DNA from 4 places in the Mesorhizobium sp. M0016 genome. Region 2 is predicted to be linked to each of the others. Evidence: predicted binding sites of a transcription regulator. Region 2 holds the regulator's gene; each other region holds the start of a gene.
The links. Region 2 encodes LexA, which represses DNA repair genes until DNA is damaged. Its sites were predicted from a motif close to TGTTCNNNNTGTGTTCNG; they were not measured.
Positions count from the first base shown of each region.

Region 1: a site for LexA is predicted at 2,840-2,857, ahead of recA (recombinase RecA). Genes of this name have one in related genera too.
Region 3: a site for LexA is predicted at 4,230-4,247, ahead of NKJ88_RS14155 (PA0069 family radical SAM protein). Genes of this name have one in related genera too.
Region 4: a site for LexA is predicted at 5,373-5,390, ahead of ssb (single-stranded DNA-binding protein). Genes of this name have one in related genera too.

Region 1 covers NZ_JAMYVM010000010.1:38,964-46,060, reverse strand. Annotated here, with positions in the region: gene alaS (alanine--tRNA ligase) at 1-1,406, opposite strand, end outside; gene recA (recombinase RecA) at 1,678-2,781, opposite strand; gene NKJ88_RS16215 (carbohydrate kinase family protein) at 3,065-4,009, shown strand; gene NKJ88_RS16210 (pseudouridine-5'-phosphate glycosidase) at 4,080-4,997, shown strand; partial or broken gene NKJ88_RS16205 (TfoX/Sxy family protein) at 5,202-5,526, opposite strand; gene NKJ88_RS16200 (GFA family protein) at 5,610-6,107, shown strand; gene sufA (Fe-S cluster assembly scaffold SufA) at 6,257-6,637, opposite strand; gene NKJ88_RS16190 (SUF system Fe-S cluster assembly protein) at 6,743-7,097, opposite strand, start outside.
Region 2 covers NZ_JAMYVM010000007.1:54,827-61,923, forward strand. Annotated here, with positions in the region: gene gltX (glutamate--tRNA ligase) at 1-699, opposite strand, end outside; gene arr (NAD(+)--rifampin ADP-ribosyltransferase) at 1,162-1,578, shown strand; gene NKJ88_RS12705 (ComEC/Rec2 family competence protein) at 1,690-4,146, shown strand; gene lexA (transcriptional repressor LexA) at 4,140-4,922, opposite strand; gene NKJ88_RS12715 (GntR family transcriptional regulator) at 5,127-5,891, opposite strand; gene kynU (kynureninase) at 6,060-7,097, shown strand, end outside.
Region 3 covers NZ_JAMYVM010000008.1:8,991-16,087, reverse strand. Annotated here, with positions in the region: gene NKJ88_RS14180 (F0F1 ATP synthase subunit A) at 1-450, shown strand, start outside; gene NKJ88_RS14175 (F0F1 ATP synthase subunit C) at 519-746, shown strand; gene NKJ88_RS14170 (F0F1 ATP synthase subunit B) at 830-1,402, shown strand; gene NKJ88_RS14165 (F0F1 ATP synthase subunit B) at 1,410-1,901, shown strand; gene rnhB (ribonuclease HII) at 2,148-2,846, opposite strand; gene NKJ88_RS14155 (PA0069 family radical SAM protein) at 3,001-4,155, opposite strand; gene NKJ88_RS14150 (glycosyltransferase) at 4,306-4,809, shown strand; gene NKJ88_RS14145 (hypothetical protein) at 5,062-6,036, shown strand; gene NKJ88_RS14140 (GFA family protein) at 6,026-6,457, opposite strand; gene moaB (molybdenum cofactor biosynthesis protein B) at 6,584-7,097, opposite strand, start outside.
Region 4 covers NZ_JAMYVM010000010.1:175,039-182,135, reverse strand. Annotated here, with positions in the region: gene gyrA (DNA gyrase subunit A) at 1-960, opposite strand, end outside; gene NKJ88_RS16925 (helix-turn-helix transcriptional regulator) at 1,184-2,035, opposite strand; gene NKJ88_RS16920 (hypothetical protein) at 2,123-2,659, shown strand; gene NKJ88_RS16915 (VOC family protein) at 2,693-3,070, shown strand; gene NKJ88_RS16910 (MarC family protein) at 3,177-3,806, shown strand; gene NKJ88_RS16905 (OsmC family protein) at 3,852-4,277, opposite strand; gene NKJ88_RS16900 (DUF2306 domain-containing protein) at 4,300-4,698, opposite strand; gene ssb (single-stranded DNA-binding protein) at 4,736-5,272, opposite strand; gene NKJ88_RS16890 (hypothetical protein) at 5,483-5,884, opposite strand; gene NKJ88_RS16885 (ArsR/SmtB family transcription factor) at 6,018-6,332, shown strand; gene NKJ88_RS16880 (SRPBCC family protein) at 6,329-6,802, shown strand; gene NKJ88_RS16875 (ATP-dependent Clp protease proteolytic subunit) at 6,832-7,097, shown strand, end outside.

The DNA.
Region 1 (7,097 bases), on a different contig from region 2:
ATGAGGCCTTCCGCCTGTTCGGTCTCGTAGCCGAGGAATTCGGTGGCGCCGGCCTTCTCGCGTACAGAAAACCAGATGGTCTCGGTGGCCGCGTCGCCGGAGCCAGCCCAATGCTTGCGCGCTTCGGCCTTCTGCTGCTCCATCGCATGGGTGAAGCCGGCAAGGTCGACCGAGATGTTGCGCTGGCGCAGTGCGTCCTGCGTCAGATCGAGCGGGAAGCCGTACGTGTCATAGAGCTTGAACGCCGTCTCGCCATCCAGCATATCGCCGGCGTGCAGCGTATCTGTCGCCTCCGAGAGCAGGCCGAGGCCGCGCACCAGCGTCTTGCGGAACCTGGTCTCCTCGAGCTTCAGCGTCTCGGTAATCAGCTGTTCGCCGCGCAGCAGTTCGGGATAGGCCTGGCCCATCTCACGCACTAGCGCCGGCACCAGCTTCCACATCAACGGCTCCTTGGCGCCGAGCAACTGCGCATGGCGCATGGCGCGGCGCATGATGCGGCGCAGCACATAGCCGCGGCCTTCGTTCGACGGCAGCACGCCGTCGGCAACCAGGAAGGAGGACGAGCGCAGATGATCGGCAATGACGCGGAAGGAGGCGACCGTCTCCTTGTCCGGGCCCTGCCCGAGCGCTGACGAGGCCGCATCGATCAGATGACGGAACAGGTCGGTCTCGAAGACGCTCTCCACCCCTTGCAGGATGGAGGCCATGCGCTCCAGGCCCATGCCGGTGTCGATCGACGGCCGCGGCAGGTCGATGCGCTCATCCTTGGTGACCTGCTCATATTGCATGAACACCAGGTTCCAGAATTCAAGGAAGCGGTCGCCATCCTCCTCCGGGCTGCCGGGAGGGCCGCCCCAGATGTGCTCGCCACGGTCGATGAAGATTTCCGAGCACGGCCCGCACGGTCCGGTGTCGCCCATAGCCCAGAAATTGTCGGAGGTCGGGATGCGGATGATGCGGTCATCGGAGAAACCGGCGATCTTCTTCCAGAAGCCGGCCGCCTCGTCATCGGTGTGATAGACGGTGACCAGCAGCTTGTCCTTGTTCAGCCCGAACTCCTTGGTGATCAGGTTCCAGGCCAGTTCGATGGCGCGCTCCTTGAAATAGTCGCCGAAGGAGAAATTGCCGAGCATTTCGAAGAAGGTCAGATGGCGCGCGGTGTAGCCGACATTGTCGAGGTCGTTGTGCTTGCCGCCGGCGCGCACGCTTTTCTGCGCAGTGGTGGCGCGCGAATAGGACCGCTTCTCCAGGCCGGTGAAGACGTTCTTGAACTGCACCATGCCGGCATTGGTGAACATCAGCGTCGGGTCGTTGCGCGGCACCAGCGGGCTCGAGGCCACGACCTCGTGGCCCTCCTTGCGGAAATAGTCGAGGAATGTCGACCGGATCTCGTTCACGCCACTCATGAGTGCTGCCTTTTCGCGAAAACCGCCGGCACGGCCGGCGGACACTGGTCTCTGCTTTTTAGAAGATTGACTTGGCCTTTTAGCGGGCACGCCCCACCCTGTCCAGAAACACGGAATTGGGCCAATCCGGCAACTGCCAAGCCGGCTTCACGCTGCCCAAAAACGAAAACCGCCGGCGCGAAGGCCGGCGGTTTGAAACGCAATACTAAAGAACTCGGTTACTTAAGCATCGGATAATAGACTGGATTTATGGCCGAACTCTGGCCGTGCCCTACATGGCGCCGGATTCTTCCTCGAAGCCGTCGTCGCTTTCGCCGCGCTCGGGGCCACCATTTTCAAGAAATTTCTCGGCGATCAGCCCGGCATTCTGCCGCAGCGCAAGTTCGATCTCACGCGCCGTGTCGGGATTGTCGCGCAGGAACAGTTTGGCGTTTTCGCGACCTTGGCCGAGACGCTGCGAATTGTAGGAGAACCAGGCGCCGGACTTCTCGACCACGCCGGCCTTGACGCCGAGATCGACCAGTTCGCCGGTCTTGGAGACGCCCTCGCCATACATGATGTCGAACTCGACCACCTTGAAGGGCGGCGCCAGCTTGTTCTTGACCACCTTGACCCGGGTCTGGTTGCCGACGACCTCGTCGCGGTCCTTGACCGAGCCGATGCGGCGGATGTCGAGGCGCACCGAAGCGTAGAATTTCAGCGCGTTGCCGCCGGTCGTGGTTTCCGGCGAACCGAACATGACGCCGATCTTCATGCGGATCTGGTTGATGAAGATGACCATGGTGTTGGAGCGCGAGATCGAGGCGGTCAGCTTGCGCAGCGCCTGGCTCATCAGACGAGCCTGGAGACCGGGCAGCGAATCGCCCATCTCGCCCTCGATTTCAGCGCGCGGCGTCAGGGCGGCCACCGAATCGACCACCAGAACGTCGATGGCGCCGGAACGCACCAGCGTGTCGCAGATTTCCAGTGCCTGCTCGCCGGTGTCCGGCTGCGAGATCAAGAGGTTTTCCAGATCGACGCCGAGCTTGCGGGCATAGACCGGGTCGAGCGCATGCTCGGCATCGACGAAGGCGCAGATACCGCCCTTCTTCTGGGCTTCGGCAACTGTGTGCAGCGCCAGTGTCGTCTTGCCCGAGCTTTCCGGCCCGTAGATCTCGACAATGCGGCCGCGCGGCAGGCCACCGACGCCAAGCGCGATGTCGAGGCCAAGCGATCCGGTCGGCACGGTTTCAATCTCGACGACCTGCTCGTTGGCGCCCAGCCGCATGATCGAGCCCTTGCCGAAGGCGCGCTCGATTTGCGACAGCGCCGCGTCCAGAGCCTTTGATTTGTCCACCGCTTTGTCCTCTACAAGCCGCAAAGTATTCTGAGCCATGATACATCACCCCTTGGTCGTCAATGAAGGCCGGACAATCCGTAATCCCTGCCCTATTTGTACCTTTTTTGTTCTCGTTTGGCAAGAGGGGTCAAATATCTGAAAAGCAATCTTTATCCGGATTTGTTCTTTTTTTGTCTCATGGTTTCGTTTCCGGATGTATCCACCATTGGGCCAGGCGCTCCGGCGGTTTGGCTCCGCCCGAATCGCTGGCTTGCTTGCGAAGCTCCGTCGCACAGCCTAGCGCTTGTCTGGTTCGAATAACAAAGGTCATATCGCCTACATGGTGAAATCAGCAAAAATACTGGCGGTGGGCGGCGCCCATATCGACCGGCGCGGTCAGGTGTCCGGTGCTTACGTGCCGGCGGCGTCCAACCCCGGCACGATGCGCGAGGATGTCGGCGGCGGCGTCTTCAACGCGCTGCGCAGCCTCGTGCGGCGCGGCGTCTCGGCCTCGCTTTTGTCGGTGCGCGGCGGCGATGCCTCGGCCGAGACGGTTGCGCGCGCCATCACTGAGGCCGGCATTGCCGATCTGTCGGCGGTGTTCCTCGACCGCACCACGCCGAGCTACACGGCGCTGATCGATCGCGACGGCGAGCTGATCACCGGCTTTGCCGATATGGCGCTCTACGATTTGGCGTTCCCCAAGCAGATCCGCCGCTCCAAGGTGCGCGAGGTGGTCGCCGAGGCCGATGCGGTGCTCTGCGACGCCAATCTGCCATCAACGGCGCTGGAGCGGCTGGTGGGGCTCGCCGCCGGCAAGCCGGTGTTCGCCATCGCCATTTCGCCGGCCAAGGTGGTGCGGCTGATACCGGTGCTGAAGGAACTCGCGCAGGTCTTCATGAACCGGCGCGAGGCCATGGTGCTGGCCGGCGTCGATGCCAATGCCACCGAGCGCGAGACCGTCGACGGACTGCGCTGCAGCGGCCTCACCAGTGGCGTGGTGACGGCGGGCGACGGCCCGGTGCTGGGATTCGACGAAGCCGGCGCCTTCTCTATCCTGCCGCCGGCGCCGAGAAAAGTCGCCGACGTCACCGGCGCCGGCGACGCGCTGGCCGGCGCCACCATCGCTGCCCTGCTGCGCGGCCTGCCCCTGCGCCAGGCATTGCGCGAGGGCGTTGCCGCCGCCACGCTGGCCATTGAAAGCGCCGACGCGGTTCCGGCCTTCACGATTGCGACCTTCACCGAGGCACTGGCTCTTGTGCCCGACGCGCAGGAAATGGCATGAGGGCGGCCAATTGCCATTGCCGGAGCGCGACGTCCAAGCGGACGCGCGGATCTCCGGATCGGAGACCATCATGACACCGCAAAGCGCCCGCCCCTTCATCGACCTCCACGCGCCCGTGGCCGAGGCGCTCGCCGCTGGCCGCCCCGTCGTGGCGCTGGAAAGCACCATCATCACCCATGGCATGCCTTACCCCGACAATGGCGCCATGGCCGCCAATGTCGAAAAGATAATCCTGGACAATGGCGCGGTGCCGGCGACGATCGCCGTGGTCGCCGGCCGCATCAAGATCGGGCTTTCCGACGGCGAGCGCGAGTCGCTGGCGATGACCGGCGACGCCATGAAGCTGTCGCGCGCCGATCTCGGCTTTGCGGTGGCGCAAGGCCGCACCGGCGGCACCACGGTCGCCGCCACCATGATCGCGGCCGACATGGTCGGGATAAAGGTGTTCGCCACCGGCGGCATTGGCGGCGTCCACAAGGGCGCGGAAAAAAGCTTCGACATCTCGGCCGATCTCGACGAGTTGGCGCGCACCCCGGTCATCGTCGTCTCGGCCGGCGCCAAGGCGATCCTCGACATCGAAAAGACCCTGGAAGTGCTGGAGACGCGCGGCGTGCCGGTGATTGGCCATGGCTGCGAGACGATGCCGGCCTTCTGGTCGCGGCATTCGCCGTTCCGCGCGCCGCTGACCCTGCACAGACCGGAAGAGATCGCGCATTTCTACAAGACCAGGGCGGCACTTGGCCTGGTCGGCGGCACGCTGATCGCCAACCCGGTGCCGCAGGACGATGAAATCCCGGCCGACGAGATGGCCGGCTATATCGAGGCCGCGCAGAAGGCGGCGGAAGTGCAGAATGTGACCGGAAAGGCGGTGACGCCGTTCCTGTTGGGCAAAATCCTCGAACTGACCGGCGGCCGGAGCTTGAAGACCAACATCGCGCTGGTCGAGAACAATGCGCGGCTGGCGGCGAGGATTGCCAAGGCGCTGTAGGATCGCCTACGTCGGCGGGACAGCACCCCCCCTCTGGCCTGCCGGCCATCTCCCCCGCAAGGAGGGAGATTAACAGCTTAGCCGCAGGCTCCCATTTTCAACGATGGTGATTGGCGAAGGCCAATGTGACAACTGATCTCCCCCCTTGCGGGGGAGATGTCCGGCAGGACAGAGGGGGGTGGGAAGAAACGCGACGGTCCCGGTTCACTTCCCCGCCCGCCGCCCCGCCTCATACGCCCGGCGCGCCCACACCCTCATCTCGTCAGGATCATCAAACGCGTCGTCGGGAATGCTCCAGTACGGCATCGCGACCAGCTTGCCGTGGCGGGTGCCGGTATAGGTCCATTGCTTGCAGCCGGCGGCTTCGAAATCGGGGCGCGCTTTGCTCGTCAGCCTTGAGCAGCAATTCGCCGCGCAGCACGATGGCGACGATGAAGCCGTCGAAATAGATACCCTTGCCGCCGAACAGTTTTCGGATACTGACCGGGCCGAGGCCTTCGAACAGCTCTTCGATGCGTTCATTGTCCATGCCGCAATCATGTCACCGGGCTTGCCATGGCTGCAACCAAAAACCATGCTGGCAAGTTGAGAGCCATCCGTCGGAGTTTTGTCATGCCGCTGCTGCTCAAGGGATCCTGCCGCTGCGATGCCGTCCATTTCGAGGTGGAGAGCAACACGCCGGTGCCGTTCATGCTGTGCTACTGCTCGATCTGCCGCAAGCAGCAGGGCGGCGGCGGCTTCGCCATCAATCTCGGCGCCGATTACAAGACGCTGAAAATCAAGGGCAAGCGCAATCTCGGCGTCTACCAGGCCGAGATCGCGGACGACGAACATCCAAAGTGTGAGATTTCGACGGGCGAGCGCAATTTCTGCAAGAAGTGCGGTTCGGCGCTCTGGCTCTACGATCCGACATGGCCGGACCTGGTCCACCCCTTCGCCTCGGCAATCGACAGCGAGTTGCCGAAGCCGCCGGAGAAGGTGCATCTGATGTTGAAATACAAGGCGAGTTGGGTCGAGCCGGTGATCGGCAAGAAGGACAAGGTCTTCGACGTCTATCCCGAGGAATCGATCGCCGACTGGCACAAGCGGACGAAGATGTGGGTGAAGTAAGCAGGGAGGCGCGGAGCGCGACTTCCGATGGTCAGCGCTGCCCCTCATCCGGCCCTTCGGGCCGTTCGTCATTCGAAAAGCCAAGCAATTGGCTTTTCGCCCGCTGCGTGGACCATTCCTCACCTCCCCGTGAACGGGGAGAAGGAAGATCAGGCCGAAGCGCGCGCCTCAGCCAGCGCCTTCAGGTCGGCGGGCTTCAGTTCGACGGATTCGCCGCAGCCGCAGGCCGAACTCTGGTTCGGGTTGTGGAAGGTGAAGCCGGTGCGCAGCGTCGTCTGCTCGAAATCCATCTCGGTGCCGAACAGGAAAAGCGCAGCCTCGGGCGCGACATAGACATGCGCGCCGTCGCGCTCGATATGGTCGTCCTTGGTGTTGGGCTCGGTCACCAGGTCGACCGTGTATTCCATGCCGGCGCAGCCGCCCTTCTTGATGCCGAGGCGAATGCCATGCGCATTGTCGCGCGTGGCGACGATCTCGCGCACCCGGTCGGCGGCCTTTTCGGTCATCGTGATGACGGCAAAGCGTCCCATTCTTTTTCCTCTTCCATTCCATGCAGGTTCAAGGCCTGCCGAATGATTCCTCACCTAAAATGGTGAAGTTTTACCACTGGTGCAAGTGCACCAACCTCAGTCAACCTAGTACCAGCCCACCGCCACCTGCGCCTCTTCCGACATGCGGTCGGGCGACCAGGGCGGGTCGAAGGTCATGTTGACCTCGACGCCGGAGACGCCTTCGACGGCGCCGACGGCGTTTTCCACCCAGCCGGGCATTTCGCCGGCCACCGGACAGCCGGGCGCGGTCAGCGTCATGTCGATCTTGACCGCGCGGTTGTCCTCGATGTCGATCTTGTAGATGAGGCCGAGCTCATAGATGTCGGCCGGTATTTCCGGGTCATAGACCGTCTTCAGCGCCGAGACGATGTCGTCGGTCAGCCGCGCCAGCTCGTCGGCGGGAATGGCCGAGGCGGAAACCAGCGGATTGATGGCTGCT
Region 2 (7,097 bases):
GATCAGCGGGATATGCGACATCGACGGGACGTCCCAGCCCATCGCGTTGTAGATCACCGTCTGGCGCGCGGCGTTGGTCAGATGGTCGTCGCCACGGATGATGTGGGTGACGCCCATGTCATGGTCGTCGACGACGACGGCATGCATGTAGGTCGGATTGCCGTCCGAGCGCAGGATGATGAAATCGTCGAGGTCCTTGTTGGGGAAGCGCACCTCGCCCTGCACACGGTCGTGCACCACGGTTTCGCCCTCGGTCGGCGCCTTGATGCGGATGGCGCCCTTGACGCCGGGAGGCGCCTCCGAGGGGGCACGATCGCGCCACGCGCCATTGTAGCGCGGCGGCAAGCCCTTGGCGCGTGCGGCCTCGCGCATCGCCTCGAGCTCGGCAGGGGTCTCGTAGCTGTAATAGGCCTTGCCCAGGCGCACCAGCTCCTCGGCCACCTCACGGTGGCGTGGCGCGCGCTCGAACTGCGATATGGCCTCACCGTCCCAGGAAAGGCCGAGCCAGGTCAGCCCATCCAGAATGGCCTGTGTCGCCGCCTCGTTGAAGCGTTCGCGGTCGGTGTCCTCGATGCGCAGCACCATCGTGCCGCCGGTGTGCTTGGCGTACAGCCAGTTGAACAGTGCGGTGCGCGCGCCGCCTATATGCAGATAGCCGGTGGGCGAGGGGGCAAAACGGGTGACGACCGTGTCGGACATGGAACTCTCGGGAACCTTGGAAAGCGGGGCGTGATCGCGCGGGCTTTCGCGCTTTGCGCGTTCATGTAGCATAGGAGGTCTGGGGCGCAAGGGGCAGACCCGATGGCTGGATGAGGCCGGGGCACGTTGCCAATTATCGGTTGCGTCAACGGGCGCCGGAGCCTTGTAGCACAAAATCTGTTCGCACCTCCGCGCAACCTCGTTTGGCAGCAGCGTCAATGTCTGGGTTTCATTCGGCTGCAGCGTCCGTCACAGTGCCTGGAACATCGCTGCGACGGTGGTAGCCTCCTCTGACGAGCGGACATTTCTTCACGGAGGCGGCACTGCCCGACTACAAAGCCGCCGTGACAGCGTTGGCTTGGTCACGCATATTGACCTTTCTGCAATCATTATCGTGAACACCGCAACTGTGTGCAGTCCGGTCTCGCCACTAAGGAAGCATGATTGAAAGAAGGACTACCGATGACCAGAAACGCCGACCATACGGAGGGTGATCCGTTCTACCATGGCACCCGGGCGGATTTGAAACCCGGGGATCTGCTGAGCGTCGGCCACCCTTCCAATTTCAGAGGTAAACCACTGTCATGGATCTATTTCACCCAGACACTGGAAGCCGCCATCTGGGGAGCAGAGCTTGCAACGGGTGACGGTCGTCAAAGGATTTACATCGTAAAGCCGACGGGGTTTTTCATGGATGACCCTAACCTGACCGATAAAAAATTTCCCGGTAATCCGACGAAATCCTACCGCTCCCGTGATCCGTTACTCATCCTGGGGGAGCTCGCTGAATGGCAGGGTCATACACCCGAACAATTGAAGGCAATGCACGATGGGCTTGCTCGCCTGAGGGCGGAGGGCCGGGATATGATTGAGGATTGAGCGTCCTTGGCGAGTGATGGTCAATTCCGGCGCGGTGGACGCGATCACGCGGACTTTCGCGCTTTGCGCGTTCATGTAGCATAGGGGTCTGGGGCGCAAGGGGCAGACCCGATGGCTGGACGTGGCCGGGGCACGAAGGAAGGCGAAGGCGCCGAGGCAAGCGTCAGCGAACGCTCGCTGTTTGCCGATAGTCCCTATGCCGAGCCGCTGCCCCTCGCGCTCCCTGAGCCGCATCCCGGCGTCGCGCCTGCGCTGCCCGGTCACGCGTTGCCGGCGCAAGTCACAGCGCCCGGATCTATCGCCCGTCTGCGCAGACGGCTTCGCCGTCCGTCATGGCCCGCGCTCCGCCGCAGCCTTGCCGTGGCCGCCAACACGGAGCTCGACCGGGGCGTCGCCTTCCTGCTGGTGCCGGTTTTCCTGGCGGCCGGCGTCATCATTTATTTCTCGCTGGCCGGCGAGCCGGGCTTTGCGCAGCCAATCGCCATTGTGGTGCTGGCGACATGTTGCGCTGTCGCCACGCGATCGCGGCCGAGGACGCATCTGTTCTGCATGGCCGCGATGCTGTGCGCGCTCGGCGTCGTCGCCGCCAAAGTCGAGACCTGGCGCGCCGGAACGCAGATGCTCGGCTCCGAGATTCAGACACGGCTGACCGGCCGCGTCGTCAGTCTCGAACAGATGGAAAGCGGCCGCATCAGGCTGACGCTCGACGTGGTTTCGACCGCTTACCCCGAGCTGCGTTACGCCCCGGAGCGGGTCAGGCTCTCGGCGCGGACCGTTCCCGCCGATATGACCGCCGGCTCCCTGATCACCGGCTATGCCAGGCTGTTGCCGCCGACCGGTCCGGTGCGGCCGGAGAGCTACGATTTCTCCTTCGACAGCTATTTCACCGGTATCGGCGGCAGCGGCTTCTTTCTCGGCAATCCGAAAACCATTGCTACGCAGGGGCCGCCGCCGCTGACCGCGCGGCTCTCCTCGGCAATCGAGAACGCGCGCGAAAACATTGCCGACCATATCAGGGGCAAGATCGGCGGCGCCGAAGGCGAGATTGCCGCGGCGTTGATTGTCGGGGTGCGCGCCGGCATCCCGGACGAGGTCAACGAAGCGATGCGGCGCACCGGCATCTACCACATCATCTCCATCTCCGGCCTGCACATGGCGCTGGTTGCCGGCACCATCATGGCGTTGCTGCGTGGCGCCTTTGCGCTGTTTCCCGATTTCTCTTCGCGCCGCCCAGTCAAGAAATATGCAGCAGTGGCAGCACTCGTCTCCATCGCCGCCTATCTCGTCATTTCAGGCATCGTGGTCGCCGCCGAGCGCAGTTTCATCATGCTAGCGGTCATGCTGGTCGCGGTACTCTTCGATCGTGCCGCGCTCACCATGCGCAATCTGGCGATCTCCGCCATTGCCGTCATCCTGGTGTCGCCGCACGAGGTGGTCGGTCCCAGCTTCCAGATGTCGTTTGCCGCCACAGCCGCCCTTGTCGGCGCCTATGCCGGCTGGGCCGATTACCGCGCCGACAAGGTGAGAACGCCGCTGGCAAAGCGCTCCTTCGTCGGCTTCCTGTCGCGAAAATTCGCGCTGGCCATGGGCGGCCTCGCCATGACCTCGATCATCGCCGGCAGTGCAACCTTGCTGTTCGCCATCTGGCATTTTCAGCGTGTGTCGCCGCTCAGCCTGATCGCCAATCTGGCCGTGATGCCGATTGTTTCGTTGATCGTCATGCCCTTTGCCGTGCTCAGCGCACTGGCGATGCCGTTCGGCGCCGACGGGCCGTTCCTCTATGTGATGGGCAAGGGTCTGATGGCGATGATCGCTATATCGGCCTGGATTTCCGAGCGCTCGCCGGTCGACGCCGTCGGGCTGATCTCCATCCGCTCGGTGCTGTTGGTGGCAGTCGCCCTCGTCATCGCCACCATGGCCACCACCTGGCTCAGGCTGGCGGCCGTGCCTTTCGCGCTGGCCGGCCTGTTGACGGTGCCGCAGGTGCTTACGCCCGACGTGCTCATATCCGAGGACGCACATTTGGTGGCCATGCCGATCGGTGGCGGCGAACTCGCCCTCAACCGCGAACGCTCCAACGAATTCACCACGGACAATTGGAAACGGGCGCTGCGGGCCGAAACCATTGTCCCGCCCGAGATTTTCGAGGCAACAGATACGCGGTTCGATCTCGATCCGCTCGATCTGCCGCCCGGCTCGCCCTTCTATTGCACCGGCGATCTCTGTATCGCTCGACACCCTTCCGGAGCCATTGTAGCTCTTGCGAAAGACCGCAAGACGGCGCGGCCGGCCTGTGCCTTCGCGAGCCTGATCGTCATCGATGACGCCACCGCCTACAATCCGTGCCGCGACCCGCTGGTCCTGGTCGTGACGAAGAAACAGCTGGCCCGCGACGGCAGCGCCGCCGTCTTCTTCGATCCGCAATCGGCAGCGGCAGCGCCAACCATCCGGTTCGCCGTCGACAAGCCGTATCGCCCCTGGCACGAGCAACGCCGCTTCTCCCGCGACGCGCGCGGCCTGCCGCCTTACAACCAGCGTGAAAAGTACAAACCCAAGCCGGCTCAGTAGCGCCGGATCAATCCGACAAGCTTGCCCTGCACCTTCACCCTGTCCGGTCCAAAAATGCGGGTCTCGTAGGCCGGGTTGGCGGCTTCCAGGGCGATCGAGGCGCCCTTGCGGCGGAAGCGTTTCAGGGTCGCTTCCTCATCGTCGACCAACGCCACCACGATCTCGCCGGGGCTGGCTGTGTCGGCATTGCGGATGATGACCGTGTCGCCATCGAAAATGCCGGCCTCGATCATCGAATCGCCCTTGACCTCGAGCGCGTAGTGTTCACCGCCCATGATCATGTCGGGCGGCACCGAGATCGAATGGGTCTGATGCTGGATGGCGTCGATCGGCACGCCGGCGGCGATGCGTCCCATCACCGGGATTGAAATCGAGGAAACGGCATCGTCATTGCCGGCAGACATCGAACGCGACGGCGAGCCCGGCCTGATCTGGCGGCCGAGACCGCCTTGGCCCATCCCGCCTTGTCCCTGGCCGCCTTGCCCTTGGCCGGCTTGACCAAGACTGCCCTGAATGACGCTCGGCGAAAACTTCCTCGCCGCGTTGAGGCCTGGTGCGATCGAGTCGGGTAGCCGCAGCACTTCCAGCGCGCGCGCCCGGTTCGGCAGCCGGCGAATGAAACCGCGCTCCTCAAGCGCTGTGATCAGTCGGTGGATGCCGGACTTGGAGGCGAGGTCGAGCGCTTCCTTCATCTCGTCGAAGGACGGCGGGATTCCGCTCTCCTTCAGGCGTTCATGGATGAACATCAGAAGCTCATGTTGTTTGCGCGTCAGCATCGCGGCCCCCAAGGGTTCTGAAACCAGAATCAGAAAAAACAAACCCAGAACAAACACTATCTGTTCCAGTTGTGTTCCGCAACCTTTTAAAGTTTAATGAATGTGTTGACGTTTTGTTCAGCGTAACGTTCGGCGCTGCGAGCGCCGCCTGCGCCCAGTTGCCAGCAACGGGGTGAAACGAAGACAAGTGGCCTGCGTCGTCGGCTACGATCGCCGCTTCCTTTTCGGACGGGGCTGCGCAGCATCCGCGCCGGGTTCGCTCTGGGCATAGACCCGCAGCGTGTAGCCGATGTGAGCGGTCATCAGAGTTTTCGCACGTTCGACGTCGCGATCGAGGGCCGCTTCCATCAGGGCGGTATGGTGTTCGATCGCCACGGCGTCGCGCAGGGCCGCCACGGCCTTCCGGTGCCCATCCGTGCGGCCGGCGGCGGCGCGCAGCGTCGGGGCCAGACCCAGAAAGCGGTGATGGCGATGCAATTGGTCGGAAATCGTTGCATTGAAGCGCAGCAGCCAGCTGGATGTCGCGGCACTGAGCAGCGCCGCATGGAAGGCCTCGTGTTTTTCGTACCACGCGTCGACCGCATCATCCGATGGATCGTCGAGAACAGACCCGCACCGTGAGAGACGATAGTGGGCGGCAACGACCGCGTCTTCCCACTCGCGGTCGCCCTTCTCGACCGATTCCACCAGCAGGGGCAGTTCGACCACCAGCCGCGCACGCGCCAAATCCTCGAGCTCCGCCCGAGAGACGGGAGCGACCGCAAACCCGCGGTTGCTGATGGCGGTCACAAGCCGTTCCGCCTCCAGCCGCGACAGCGCCTCGCGCAACGGCGTCCAGCCGATGCCGTAGGTGTTGCGCAGCGTGCTCAGCTTCAACGGCGCGGCAGGCGCCAGCCGGGTCGCAAGAATATCGCGCCTGAGCAGGCGATAGGCCACTTCCGTCTTCGAGGTCTGCTCGTCATCCAGCATCGTGATCCATCAGACATAAACGCTCGGCTGAGTATTATATATCAAAGCCTTTCAATGGGTGAATTATATATAATGTTTGACAGCTCAAGGGCGACCACTCAAGATCGCCGGCATGTTTGGGCGGGCAGGCTCCGCCGCGCGCGTTTGTCCATGGAGGGGCGCCGGATCATGATGACACCCGATCTCGCTGCAATCGAAGCAATGGATGCCGCCGATCCGCTGCGCTCCATGCGTGGACGCTTTGTCTTACCGCAAGGCGTGATTTATCTCGACGGCAATTCGCTGGGTGCCGCGTCACCAGCCGTCTTCAGCGAATTGCAACAGGCCGCCACGCAGGAATGGGCGCACGACCTCATTCGCGCCTGGAACACGGCTGGCTGGTTCAACATGCCGGTGGAACTGGGAGATCAGCTCGGACGACTGATCGGCGCGGCTGACGGGCAGACGGTGGTCTGCGACACAACCTCGATCAACATCTACAAGCTGCTGCACGCCGCGCTCGGCATGCGGCCGAATCGGTCGGTCATCGTTGCCGAGGGCGACAGTTTCCCGACCGACCTCTACATGGCCGAAGGCGTCGCCTCGACCCGGCCGGGAACGCGGCTGCGGCTGGAGGGCGTCGACGCGGCCGCAATCGAGGACCTGATCGACGACAGCGTTGCCGTCATCCTGGTCAACCACGTCAACTACAAATCCGGCCAGTTGCGCGACATGGCGGCGCTGACGCGCAAGGCACATGACGCCGGCGCGCTGATCATCTGGGATCTCTGCCACACCGCCGGCGCCTTGCCGGTCGAACTCGACCGTGCCAATGCCGATTTCGCTGTCGGCTGCACCTACAAATACCTCAATGGCGGCCCGGGCTCGCCGGCCTTCATCTACGCGGCCGAGCGCCACCATGGTGATATCAGCCAGCCGCTCAGCGGCTGGTGGGGCCATGCGCGGCCGTTTGCCTTCGAGCAGGGCTTTGCCGTCGGCAGCGGCATTCGCCGCTTCCTGTGCGGAACGCAGCCGGTGCTGTCGATGCGGGCGCTCAAGGGCGCGCTCGATATCTGGAACGACGTCGATATGGCGGCGGTGCGCAGAAAAAGCATCGCGCTGACCGACCTGTTTATCCAGCTCGTCGAAGCCAGATGCGGCGCCTACGGGCTTGAACTGGAAAGTCCTCGCGACGGCAGCCAGCGCGGCAGCCAGGTGTCGTTCCTC
Region 3 (7,097 bases), on a different contig from region 2:
CTCGGCCTGATCCCTTATTTCTTCACCGTCACCAGCCAACTGGTCATCACCGCCACGCTGGCTCTGTTCATCATCCTGATGGTGCTGGCGGTCGGCCTGTACAAACATGGGTTGAAATTCTTCGGCCTCTTTGTGCCCCATGGCGTGCCGCTGCTGCTGCTGCCGTTCATTTCGCTCATCGAAATCATCTCGTTCCTGGCCCGTCCGGTCAGCCTGTCGCTTCGACTGTTCGGCAACATGCTTGCCGGTCACATTGTGCTCAAGGTTTTCGCCGGTTTCATCGTCAGCCTGGCGAGCCTTGGAGTGGGTGGCTGGATCGGCGCCATCGGCCCGCTTTTCATGACGGTGGCGATCACCGCTCTCGAATTCCTTGTTGCTGCCCTGCAGGCCTTCGTGTTCGCGGTTCTGGCCTGTGTCTATCTCAAGGACGCACTGCACCCACACCACTAGAGACTTAAGCTGGCGGCAGGACGCCCCAGTGGACTTGGACAACATTACCCATCGCAAGGAGAAACAAGATGGACGCTGAAGCTGCAAAGATGATTGGCGCGGGCATTGCCTGCATTGGCATGGGTGGCGCTGGTATCGGCGTTGGCGCGATTTTCGGAAACTTCCTCGCCGGCGCGCTGCGCAACCCGTCCGCCGCACAGGGCCAGTTCACAAACGCCCTGATCGGCGCCGCACTTGCCGAAGGTCTGGGCATCTTCTCGCTCGTCGTCGCCCTGCTCCTGCTGTTCGTCGTCTGACGGCGTCACAACCAAGCCTGTTCGCCGCTCCTTGTTAGGCGGCGACTGGCCCTTGATGATCTCTATCAGGGGGAAAGAACGCAATGGCGAGCACGACTGAAGCAACTCAACCCGCCGCTGGCGAGGCGACTGCGACCACTGAAGTTGCGCATGGCGAAGGCCATGGCGCATTTCCGCCGTTCGACAGTTCGACCTTTCCATCGCAGATCCTGTGGCTCGCGATCGCTTTCGGGCTGCTTTACCTGCTGATGTCGCGCATCGCATTGCCCCGCGTGGCGTCTGTTCTCGACGCGCGCAGCGACCGGCTGACGTCGGACATAGACGAAGCCAATCGCCTCAAGAACGAGAGCGATGCGATGGCGGCCGCTTATGAACAGGCTTTGGCTGAGGCACGCAACAACGCATCGGCGATTGCCCAGAAGGCAAGCAACGCTGCGAAGGCCGAAGCAGATGCCAAGCGCGCCGAGGCCGAGGCTTCCGTTGCCGCCAAACTGGCGGAAGCGGAAACGGCCATCGTTGCGGCGAAGACGAAGGCGATGTCCGGAGTGAGCGCGATTGCCATCGATACGACCGATGCGATCCTGAAATACTTCGCCACCGGTGCTGCTACAAAATCCGAGATCGAGCAGGCCGTGAAGGCCGCACTTGCAAAGTGAGTCGACAATGAATGCTACCAGTCTAGCTACACTGTGGGTTTTCATTGCACTGCTGGTGTTTCTCGGTGTGCTGATCTGGGCCGGCGTCCCGAAAAAGCTCGGCGCCTCCTTGGATGGCCGTGCCAGCCGGATCCGCAAGGAGCTCGATGAAGCCCGCCGGCTGCGCGAAGAGGCCCAGCAACTGCTCGGCCAATACCAGAAGAAGCGCAAGGAAGCCGAGCAGGAGGCCGCAGCCATCGTCGCTGCCGCCAAGCGCGAGGCCGACATGCTTGCCGCCGAGGCGCACAAGAAGACCGAAGACTATGTCACCCGTCGCACTGCGCTTGCCGAGCAGAAGATCGGCCAGGCAGAGCGCGAAGCCGTCGCCGAAGTGCGCGCCAGCGCCGTCGACATCGCCGTCGAGGCGGCCCGCACGCTGCTCGCCGGCAAGATCGACGCCAAGGCCGGCGCGGATCTTTTCAAGTCCGCGCTGCAGGACGTGAAGGCCAGGCTGAACTGAGCGGGGATAACTCGCTGACATCAAGCCGCCCGGGCAACCTGGCGGCTTTTTTGTTGAGCGGCGACGGAGATTGGCGAAGGCGGTGGTGCGCCTGATCTCCCCCCTCGAGGGGAGATGTCGCCAAAGGCGACAGAGGGGGTCCGTTCGACCAGGCGCGACGCTCTTTCTGCGACCAAGAAGGGCTAGCGCTTCACGCGCGCGCGACCCCCTCTGGCCTGCCGGCCATCTCCCCCTCAAGGGGGGAGATTAGCTGTCCAACCCGACAAACCCTTCTTCTTCCACCACCTCAACCCCACCCAGCCTGAACGGCGCGAATGATGCCCGGTGCAGCCTTGCCACCGGCCCATGCGCTTCGATCGCGGTGCGGTGCCGCACGGTGGCGTAGCCCATATGGACCTCGAACCCGTAGCGCTCGTGATGGCTGCCGCAGCCGCACATCATGCGGTCGCGCATCACCTTGGCGACGATCGAGGCGGCGGCGATCGATTGCGAGCGCTGGTCGCCCTTGATCAGCGCGCGGCCTTCGCAGAGGAGGCCCGGCGGCACATCGCGGCCATCGGCCAGCGCCAGCTTCGCCTGGATCGGCAGGCCGGCAAGGGCGCGGCGCATGGCTTCCAGGCTGGCCTTGAGGATGTTGCTGCCGTCAATGCCTTCGGCGCTGACCGAGGCCATCGACACGCCGAGCGCTGACCCCAGGATTTTCAGGAACAGCGCCTCGCGCTGCAAATGGTTGAGCCGTTTGGAATCGTCGAGCCCGTCGGGAATGTTGGCGGGATCGAGGATCACGGCCGCCGCCACCACCGGCCCGGCCAACGGACCGCGGCCGGCCTCGTCCATGCCTGCCACCGGCCACAGGCCTTCCGCCATCGCCTTCGTCTCGAAGGAGAAGTCGGGCTTTTCGACGATTTCGAAAAGAAGCGGAGAATCGGAACGTGCGCGAGCCATGTTGCGGCGAGGTTCGCATCGGCTCCGATTCTCCGCAAGTCCCTCCAGGGTCGAGTGGGGCAAGACCGGGAGGGCACCGTCTGCAGGCCGGGGGACAGGCCGGACGGGATTCTTGGGTCGCCTGACAGCCACGAGGGCAGGGCAGGCGCTACTCTCAGAGCAGCATCAGCTGCTCGGTCGCCTTGGCGGCGGCGACAAACTGGTCGGTTCGGAGCGTGCGCCGCTCGGCGTTGAGACCGAGCCGCTTGGCCGTGATCTCGAAGCGCCGGCCGATCTGCCAGGCATAGGGGCCGGCGCCTTTCATCCGCTTGCCCCATTCCGAATCATAGTCCTTGCCGTCGCGCATCGAACGGATCAGCGACATCACGTGCCGGTAGCGGTCGGGATAGTGGCGCAGCAGCCAGTCCTTGAAGATCGGCGCCACCTCGAGCGGCAGGCGCAGGATCACATAGCCGGCCTCGCGGGCGCCTGCGGCGCGTGCCGAATCGAGGATGCGCTCCATCTCCTGGTCGGTCAGGCCGGGAATGATCGGCGCCACCATGACAGAGGCCGGAATGCCGGCATCGGAAAGCTGCCGGATCGCCTCAAGCCGCTTGGTCGGCGTCGACGCGCGTGGCTCCATGGTGCGCGCCAGCATGCGGTCCATCGTTGTCACCGACAGCGCCACCTTGGCCAAGCCCCGTTCGGCCATGCGCGACAAGATGTCGATGTCGCGCGTCACCAGATGGGATTTGGTGACGATGCCGACCGGATGGCCGCGCGCCTCCAGCACTTCGAGGATCTCGCGCATAATCCGGTATTGTTTCTCGATCGGCTGGTAGGGATCGGTGTTGGTGCCGATCGCGATGGTGCGCGGCTGATAGCCATCCTTCGACAGTTCCTTGTCGAGCAGCCGCGCCGCATCCGGCTTGGCAAACAGCTTCGCTTCGAAATCCAGCCCCGGCGACAGGCCCATGAAGGAATGCGTCGGCCGGGCGAAACAATAGACGCAGCCATGCTCGCAGCCGCGATAGGGGTTGATCGAGCGGTCGAAGGAAATGTCGGGCGATTCGTTGCGGGTGATGATGGTGCGCGGCTTCTCGACCTGCACTTCGGTCTTGAACGGCGGCAATTCCTCCAGCGAATTCCAGCCGTCGTCGAACACATCCCGGCTGACCGGCTCGAACCGGCCGGACGGGTTGATGCCCGCGGAACGGCCGCGGTTGCGATCCGGACGGACGCGCATGCCGCTCTGTTCGATCATCGCATTGGCCATCTCGGCTCGCCCTGCTCCGAAAGCAGCAATGTCCGCACGCACGATATGTTCCATTTTGGCCCTTTCCCAAGGACTGTCGGCTGGCTGTCGAATCGCTCTGTTCATGAAAATAATCCTATTTCGCTGATGAGAACAAAGCAAGAACTTTTTCGTTGGGCCATGCAAAACTGGCGCTGCGCCGGGCTTTCCGCTATTCGGCTAAAAATGCTCAGCGTTCTCATCGAAACCCGGGATGACGAAGAAGGCCTTGCCCGCACGCTCGCCTCGTTGATCGGCGGCGCGGTCGAGGGCGTGGTGCGCGATGTCATCGTCTGCGACACCGGCTCGACCGACCAGACGCATCGGGTTGCCGATCATGCCGGCTGCCACTTCGTGGCCGGCGGCATTGCCGCGGGAATCAGGCAGGCGAAGGGTGACTGGCTGCTGTTTCTGGAACCCGGCGCAAGGCTGGCGGAGGGCTGGATCGACGACGTTGTCGCTCACACGGCGCGGCAAACCATGCCGGCGCGCTTTTCCCGTGCGCGCGGCAGCCGCACGCCGTTCCTGTCACGGGTGTTTTCGGGCAACCGGGCGCTGGCCGAAGGGCTGGTCATCAGCAAGCGCCAGGCCGCTGCCCTGTCGAAGAACGCGCACAGCGCCGAAGCCCTTGCGCGCGGTCTCGCCACCAGGCGGCTCGACGCCGAAATCTGGCTGGCGCCGAAGAAGTGATCTTTCTCCCTTTTCCCGTTCCCAGGGAGAAGGGTGCCCGAAGGGCGGATGAGGGGCAGCGTCGGCGTCTCATCCGCATTGGCACGGTCGCAGCACCATCCCTCTTTTTCGCCGCAAAAAGCTATTGTGCATTGCACAAAAGCTGACGCGGGATTAGCATTCCGTTGATGCGGGATATCGGGGTTTGGGTAGTGCCGGAGCGGTAAGCAAGCGCCGCGTCGTCGTTGCTGCCGTTCATATCTGAGGACCCCGATGAACCTTTCGTCCCCTGACAAATCCGGCGCCCCCAGTCTGGAAGCCATTGCCCGCAACGGCAGCCAGCTCCGCCGCATTGCGGTGCGTATCCCGACCTATCTGTCCGACCTGCGCGAAAATCCCGCATGGCTGCCGATGTTCGTGCTTGCCCGCACCATGCCGGCGCGCAAACTGCACTGGCTTGGCGCCAAAGCCGCGCGCCCCGCGCAGAGTGCCGGAGCGACGATGTTCAGGGGCGTCGACCTCAAGTCGATCGTCGCGGCGCTGCGCGCCGATGGCCTGTTCTCCGGACTGGTCCTTCCGCAGGCAATCCACGAAGAGATCGCCAGCTTTGCTCAGAGCACGCCGTGCTTCGGCAATTTCGACCGCCGGCTCGAATTCATGCCCGGAGAACACGCAGAAGCCGAGAAGCGGTTCGGCCGCTCTTTGCTCAGCGGACACTATTTCGAGCGCATCCTCGGCTGCAAGGCGGCACTCGCCATCCAGAACGACCCGCTGCTGCTCGACATCGCCCAGCACTATCTGGGCGGGCAGGCAAAGCTGATCACCACGCGTGTCTGGTGGAGCTTTCCGACCGGCGAGGCTTCCGACGCCGACAAGAACCTTGCCTCGCTCGGCAAATATCATTTCGATCTCGACGACTGGCGGATGCTGAAATTCTTCTTCTATCTCAAGCCCTGCGATGCCGGCACCGGCCCGCATGTCTATGTCAAAGGCAGCCACAACAGGCGCAGCCTCAAGCACCAGTTGACGCTGCTGGTCGGCCATCCGGCGCAAGACGTGCTCAAGGTCTATGGCGAGGACAGCCCGGTCACGCTGACCGGCGAGGCCGGGCTCGGCTTCGTCGAGGACCCGTTCGGCTTCCACATGGGCACCGTGCCGTCCACCACGCCACGGCTGATGATGGAGGTCGGCTTCGGCGTCTCGCCGCCCTCGCGCCGCCGCTTCCACGGCGAACCGGTCATCCGCTGACGCCGGAGCGGATCTCGACCGGCATCCAGCGCGCTTGCCGCCGGGCAATGCGACCCTCTTTGTTCTCGGCATCATAGTCCATCGGGACCGGCTCGCGGTTGAACCGCGGCCGGTCATCCAGCGCATTGACGATGACGATCGCTCTTGGGTCGCAGTCGGTGGTCACAGCAGCGACATAGACGCCGCAGTCCCGGCAGATGAGATAATCGGCGGTGCGTAATCCGAACCGGTATCGGTGCAGCCGCGCCTCGTCCTCGACCGAGACGATCAATCGGCCCTGCGGATCGGCGGCGGCGCGCGAACCATGCCGGACACAGAACGCGCACTGGCAGGCGCGGATCTCCATCTCGGACGGCTCAATTCCGGTTTCGAAGGTCAGGTGGATGTTGCCGCAATGGCAGCCGCCGCGGTGCGCGCTCATTGGATCTCTTCCGTCTTGACTTGGCGACAGACTATCCGCCCGACGACCCGGAGGAAATGACCTCTCGAAGGCGCAGCCGCCATTCTGCCTGACAAAGGCAGCACTTGGCCGGCACTTTGCCTTGGTTTACGAGGCGGCCTTGCCGCGCCGCAAATGCTCGTCCAGGCGCGGCATGATCTCGACGAAGTTGCAGGGCATGTGGCGGTAGTCGAGCTGCGGTTTCAGGATGCCGTCCCAGGCGTCCTTGCAGGCGCCGGGCGAGCCCGGCAGCACGAAGACGAAGGTGGCGTTGACGACGCCGCCCGTCGCCCGACTCTGCACTGTCGAGGTGCCGATCTTGTCGTAGGAAATGCGATGGAACACTTCGGAAAAGCCATCCATGCGCTTCTCGAAGATCGGCTCCAGCGCCTCCGGCGTCACGTCGCGGCCGGTAAAACCGGTGCCGCCGGTGGTGATGACGACATCGATGTCTTCGTCGCGCGACCAGCCCAGCACCTTGTCGCGGATTTTCTCCCGGTCGTCGGTGACGATGTCGCGCGCGGCCAGGACATGGCCGGCCTCGGCGATGCGATCAGCCAGCGTCTGGCCGGATTTGTCGTCGGCAAGGCTGCGCGTATCGGACACCGTCAGCACCGCGATG
Region 4 (7,097 bases), on a different contig from region 2:
GACAGCGTCGCGCTTCAGCTCGATGACGACGCGGTAGCCCTGGCGGTCGCTTTCGTCGCGAATGTCGGAAATGCCTTCGATGCGCTTGTCGCGCACCAGCTCGGCCATTTTCTCGATCATCGAGGCCTTGTTCACCTGGTACGGGACTTCCGTGATGATGATCGATTCACGGTCGTTGCCGCGCTGTTCGACATTGACCTTGCCGCGCATGACGATGGAGCCACGGCCCGTCGCATAGGCGCTGTAGATGCCGGAACGGCCGAGCACGATGCCGCCGGTCGGGAAATCGGGACCCGGAATGATCTCCATCAGCGCCGGCAAATCGATCGCCGGATTGTCGATGATGGCGATGGCGCCGTTGCAGATCTCGGCCAGATTGTGCGGCGGGATGTTGGTGGCCATGCCGACGGCGATGCCGCCGGAACCGTTGACCAGAAGATTGGGGAAGCGGGCCGGCAGCACCTTCGGTTCGGTGTCGGATGCGTCATAAGTCTCCTGGAAATCGACGGTTTCCTTGTCGATGTCCTCCAAGAGTTCATGCGCGACCTTGGTCAGCCGCGATTCGGTGTAGCGCATCGCCGCCGGCGGATCGCCGTCGATGGAGCCGAAATTACCCTGCCCGTCGATCAGCGGAACGCGCAGCGACCAGTCCTGCGCCATGCGCACCAAGGCGTCGTAGATCGAGGCGTCGCCATGCGGATGGTATTTACCCATCACGTCGGCGACCGGGCGGGCCGACTTCACATATTTGCGGTTCCAGTGGTAACCGCTCTCATGCGCCGCATAGAGAATGCGGCGGTGAACCGGCTTCAGGCCGTCGCGTACATCGGGCAGCGCACGGCTGACGATGACGCTCATGGCATAAGAGAGGTAGGAGCTCTGCATCTCCTCGATGATGGAGATGGGCTCGATGCCGGTAGGGCCGCCGTCGGCGCCGCGCGGGGGTTTTTGGTCGGTCAAATCGGATCACAATCTAATCAGGAATCACTGACCGCTTATATAGGAAGCACGGCCGAAACTCCAATATTCGTGGTGCTTTTCCAACGACAATTTTGGCGGCAATTTCAAATGGATACCTCTGATTGCGACGATTTGGCCATAACGCATTTCGCCGCCGCAAGGGCAAAAGCCTGCGATGGACCGTTTTCAAAGCAAAGAGCGTATCAGGAGGCAGGCGGACGCATCAGCGGGTAGCCACCCGCCGGGCGCGATAGTGGCCAGGCGTCTCACCCATGACGCGCCGGAAACGGCGGTTGAACGTCGACAAATCGTTGAAACCGGCCTCGAAGGCGATTGCCGAGATGGCATCGCCTGACATGCGCAGCCGCACCGCCGCGCGGTGCAGCCGGGTTCTCAGCAGAAACTGATAGGGCGTCATGCCGGCGACCTGCCGGAAGGTGCGCAGGAAATGATACGGGCTGGTCGCCGTCGCGCAGGCAAGCTCGGAAAGCGAGACCGGCCTGTCGGCATTGAGCTCGATCTGCCGCACCGCCTCGGCAACCCGTTTCTGGTCGCGGCGGCTCGGCGGTCGAACGCCAGGCACCGCATCGCTGGCCACAGGCAGTGCTGCGCCGGCAACTGCCAGTGCTGCGCCGGCAATTCGCAGGCCAAGCTCCTCAAAGGCGTCGATGTCGACCATCTCGCGCGCCGCTTCCGCCTCGGCCAGCAGCGATGCGAGCGCCGGCAAAGGCGGCATATGCGGCACGCCGAAGGCGAGCTTGCTCGCGCCGGGCACGTCGCTGGCGATGCTGTCGAGATAGGCCGGAGCGAAGTGGAAGGACAGGCAACGGTCGCCGGCGCCATGCTCATGCCCGCATTCATAGCAGGTGCCGACATTGCCGAGCAGGATCGCGCCCGGCGCCAGCATGGCGGCGCCTTGCCTCGTGCGGTAGCGGAAGGTGCCGCTGGTGACAGCGGCAACGCAGAAGGTGTCGTGCGCCTCCTCGAACGGGCGGTCGCCGGCGCCGGCCGTGCACAGCACGTCGGACACATGCCAGCCCTGCCCCGATGCCAGGTTTTGTTCGCTCGTCGTCATGGCTTGAAAGATAGCAATTTTTCCCAAGCGCGACACCCGGTCGGGGCCTATCGCTTGCAGCCTCCTGACACAACGAAGGCAGCAAGTATGATCGGTACATCCTCCTTTGCCGAAGCGCTCCACAGCGACGGCCCCAATCCCGGCCTGGCTGAAAAGCTGGATCTCTACGGCCGCTTCGTCGGCGCCTGGACATTCGATGCCACGCGCCATCTCGAGGACGGCACGGTTCTCACCGGACGCGGCGAGGTGCATTTCGGCTGGGTCCTGGAAGGCAGGGCGATCCAGGATGTATGGATCCTGCCCGCGCGCGATGCCGGCCCCTCGCCCTCGGTCGGCAGATGGACTTTCTATGGCACAACGCTGCGGGCCTATGATCCCGGCTCGGATGCCTGGCACATCTTCTGGAGCGACCCGCGAAACCAATACTACAGCCGCCAGCTTGGTCGCGCCGAAGGCGACACAATTGTGCAGGTCGGCGCCGACGGCACTGGTTCCTCGGTCCGCTGGAGCTTTTCGCGCATCACCAAAGACAGCTTCCGCTGGCTCGGCGAGCGTTCGCACGACGATGGCAAGACATGGCGTCTCGAAGTCGAGTTCCTGGCGCGCCGCGTCGCCCAGGACTGATGACGCAACATATTGCAAAAAAGGTGAAAAAACATGCTTGACCATGTCTCGATCGGTGTCCGCGACACCAACTTTTCGAACCCCTTCTACGATGCCGCGCTAAAGCCGCTCGGTTATTCCTGCCTCAGCCAGTCGCCAGGCTCACTGGGTTATGGTGCGCAAACCGTGGCGCTGTGGGTGAACGATGCGGCGCGGCCAGTGTCATCGGACGAGAAGTCCGGTCTGCATTTCTGCTTTAGCGCGCCGACGAGGCAGAGTGTCGTTGCCTTCCATGCCGCCGCCTTGCGTGCAGGCGGCAGCGACAATGGCGCGCCGGGCCTGCGCGCCGACTATGGCGAGAACTATTACGCTGCCTTCGTCGTCGATCCCGACGGCTATCGTCTGGAGGCCTATTGCAACGCTGCCGCCTAACACTGACGCCGTCTCCGGTATCGCCATGTCAGACGGTTCCCACCGGTCGGGCTTTGCTCTACCACTATGGTGGCGCAGGGGTCCGGCCCGGCGGGAGGGGTCAGCGATGCCGAGTTTCGACAGCCTGTTCAACGCCTTCGTCACCATTCTGGTGACCATCGACCCGCCAGGTCTCGCGCCGCTCTTCCTCGCGGTGACACGCGGCATGAACCGCGAGGAACGTCAGCAGGTTTCGGTGCGCGCCTCGATCATCGGCTTCCTCGTGATGGCGCTGTTTGCGGTGGCCGGGGCGTCCATCCTGTCGGTGTTCGGCATCACGCTGCCGGCTTTCCGTGTCGCCGGCGGGTTTTTGCTGTTCTTCATCGCTTTCGAAATGGTGTTCGAGCGCCGCCAAGATCGCAAGGAGAAGATCGGCGACGTCGCCATCACCAAGGACATGATCCACAACATCGCGGCCTTCCCGCTGGCGATCCCGCTGATCGCCGGCCCCGGTGCGATTTCGGCGACCGTGCTACTGTCGGGCTCGTTTCAGGGTTTTGCAGCACAAGCGGCGCTGGTCGGCATCATCTTCGTCTGCCTTGCCATCACCTATCTGGTGTTCGTGCTGTCGGAGCGCATCGACCGCATCCTCGGCCAGACCGGCCGCTCGATCCTCACCCGCCTGCTCGGCGTCATCCTGGCCGCGCTTGCGGTTCAGTTCGTCGCGGATGGGATCAAGGCGCTGATGGCGGGGTGAACGGCAGCCCCTGCTCCCTGCTCCCTGCTCCCTGCTCCCTGCTCCCTACTCCACCGCCGTATCGACGACCTCGAAATCGTGGGTGATGACAGCCGTCTTGGCCAGCATGGCCGAGGCCGAGCAGTATTTCTCGATCGACAGGTTGATGGCGCGCTGGACCTTGTCGCGCGACAGCGCGTGGCCCGTGACGATGAAATGCATGTGGATGCGGGTGAAGACTTTGGGGTCGGTTTCGGCCCGGTCGGCGTCGAGTTCGACAACACAGTCCTCGATCGCCTCGCGGCCTTTTTCGAGGATGTGGACGACATCATAGGCCGAGCAGCCGCCGGTGCCGATCAGCACCAGTTCCATCGGGCTCGGACCCGGCGTCTTGCCTTCCGGCCCGGAGGCGGTTCCCAGCACAACCTTGTGGCCGCTGCCGGACTCGCCGACGAAGGTGCGCTCCTCGACCCATTTGATCCGTGCTTTCACGGCAATCTTCCTTCAGAAAGCGTCACTGGCCGAAGACGACCGTGTGCATGATCCGCCCCGGCAGCAGCGTGAACACGCCGGCGCCGATCAGGGCGAAAACATACAGCGATATCATGACCCTGCGATGTTTGGCGACCCGATGCATATGCGCGTGCCAGACCGCCAGCGGCACGGCGATCAACACTAAAATCGACAAGAGATGGATCGGGCTGAACGGACCGACGAGGCGTATCTGCTGGATCCAGAAACTGGAGATGGCGACGACCAGCATCAGCGCCGCCCAGGTATAGCCGACGACACGATGACGCGTCGTGCCTTTCGGCAGCGCCAGTTGCGTAGCGCCAATGGCCAGCGCGGCAAGGGCCGCGAAGGCGTGCCATGGAATGGGAGGGCGCGCCGATAGAAGCGGTCCGAGCGACATCGCGCCCTCTCCTCAGATATCGCTGACTACCGTCAGCTCAGAACGGGATTTCGTCGTCCAGTTCGCGCGACGAGCCGCCGCCACCGCCGCCCTTGGAACCGCCGCCACCGCTGTTGCCGCCGCGGTTGAAGCTCTCATTGGGGCCAGACTGGCCGAAATCCGAGCCACGGCTCGCGCTGCCGCCGCCGGCGGCATAGTTGCCGACCTGACCGCCGCCCTCGCCGCGAGAATCGAGCATCTGCAGCTCGCCGCGGAATTTCTGCAACACGACTTCGGTCGTATACTTGTCGGCGCCGGTCTGATCCTGCCATTTGCGTGTCTGCAGCTGGCCTTCGACGTAAACCTTCATGCCCTTCTTCAGGTACTGCTCGGCGACCTTGGCGATCTGGTCATTGAAAATGACCACGTTGTGCCATTCGGTCTTTTCCTTGCGCTCGCCGGAGTTCTTGTCGCGCCAGCTTTCCGACGTGGCGATGCGGATGTTGACGACCGGGTCACCAGAATTCAGGCGGCGGATTTCAGGGTCCGCGCCGAGGTTACCGACCAGAATGACCTTGTTGACGCTACCCGCCATGACAATTCTCCGCGCTCATCCGAAACAAATATCAAGTCGTTCACCTTACAGGCCGCGGACAATCCTGGCTTGCCGCGGCTGGCTTTTCCCACAAGGTTTTTGTTCCCTTTTCGTTCCTATACTGTTACCCACGGATTGTCAAGGAATGGCAGCAATCGCCGACGCGGGCGCGTGGATTTAGCTGACACGCAGGGGCGAGAAGCGGTGTCGTCAGCGCCGTTTTTTAACTGGTGGCAACGGACCGAAAAAGCCGCTCCACTCCATGCCCATGCCATGGGCGCGCTGTGCGATCACGGTTGGCGCCGACATCAGCCCGACTGCAGGTTCAGATTTCAGAGCCGGGTCATTCAGCAATTTCCCGATCGCGCGCCCGTGCCACCACACCTGAGCGACGAGCGCCGCTACCACCGCGATCAGGCCCCAGGTCCCCAATCCTTCGCCGAAGATGTAAATCCCGTATGGCGGGGATAGCGCCGTACCCAGCTTGGCCAACAAGATCACGGCCACGAAACCGATGACGGCGATCGCTCCTATACCGAGTACGAGGCGGCGATAGAGCCTCAGAGCCTCGTTGAGGTTCTCGGCGGACGAAAGATCGACGTTGGAATTCATAAATACTACTCCTGCCTCGCGATGATCGGCCCATCTTGTTCCCCACGGCTTAGAGGCCCGGCAGGATCCAATCAATACGCGGCATTCAAAACACCCCTTGCCAAATCGATAAGTATCGACTTATGCTTTTGCCATGATCGAAGCAGAGATTTTTCGCGCCCTGGCCGACCCGACGCGACGCGCCGTCTACGAGCGGCTGACTTCCGGCGAGATGAGCGTGTCGGAGTTGCGCACCGGCATGAGCGTGTCGCAGCCGGCGGTGTCGCAGCACCTTGCCGTGCTGCGCGGCGCAGGCCTGGTCAGCGAAAGACGCGCCGGCCGCAACGCCTACTATCGCGCCGATCCGCAAGGGCTCGAGCCGCTGCTCGGCTGGATCGAACGCTACCGCGCATTCTGGCCGGAGCGCATCGAAAGACTGAAGGCCGTTTTGAAGGACATGGACCAATGACCGACGAAAAGCAGACGCAGACCGCCAAGGATGCCCTCGCCTTCGAATGCGATCTGCCGGACGCACCGGAAAAAGTGTGGCGGGCACTGACCGTGCCGGACCTCTTGGCGGAATGGATGATGCCGAACGACATCAATCCGGAAACCGGCAGCCGCTTTGCCTTTGCCGGGCCTGAGAAGCCGATCGAGTGCGAAGTGCTCGATGCCGAACCGGGGCGCCTGCTGCGCTATTCCTGGCGCGAGCGTTCTGAAACCGGCGATGCCAATGGGCTGGACAGTATCGTGACCTTCACGCTTGCCCGCACTGTTTCCGGTGGCACGCATTTGCGCATTGTTCATGACGGGTTTGCCGCGGCGGCAACGCCTGCGGTGGCGATGGCGGGCGCCGCCTGCCGGCTCTCGCTGCGCGCATACAAGCCCAAGCCGCCAGTCGCCGCCAACGCGCCGCGCCTGTTGCTGCGCGCTGCCTGAACCGGAAAAATCAAAACGGAGACAATGAGATGAGCGGCTTTGCCAATCTGGTGCCGATGGTGATCGAGCAATCGAGCCGCGGCGAACGCGCCTTCGACATTTTCTCGCGGCTGCTGCGCGAGCGCATCATCTTCGTCAATGGCGAGATCAATGACGGCATGTCGGCGCTGGTCTGCGCCCAGCTCCTGTCGCTGGAATCGGACAATCCCGACAAGGAGATCTCGCTCTACATCAACTCGCCGGGCGGCGTGGTGACCAGCGGTTTCGCCATCTACGACACGATGCAATATGTCAG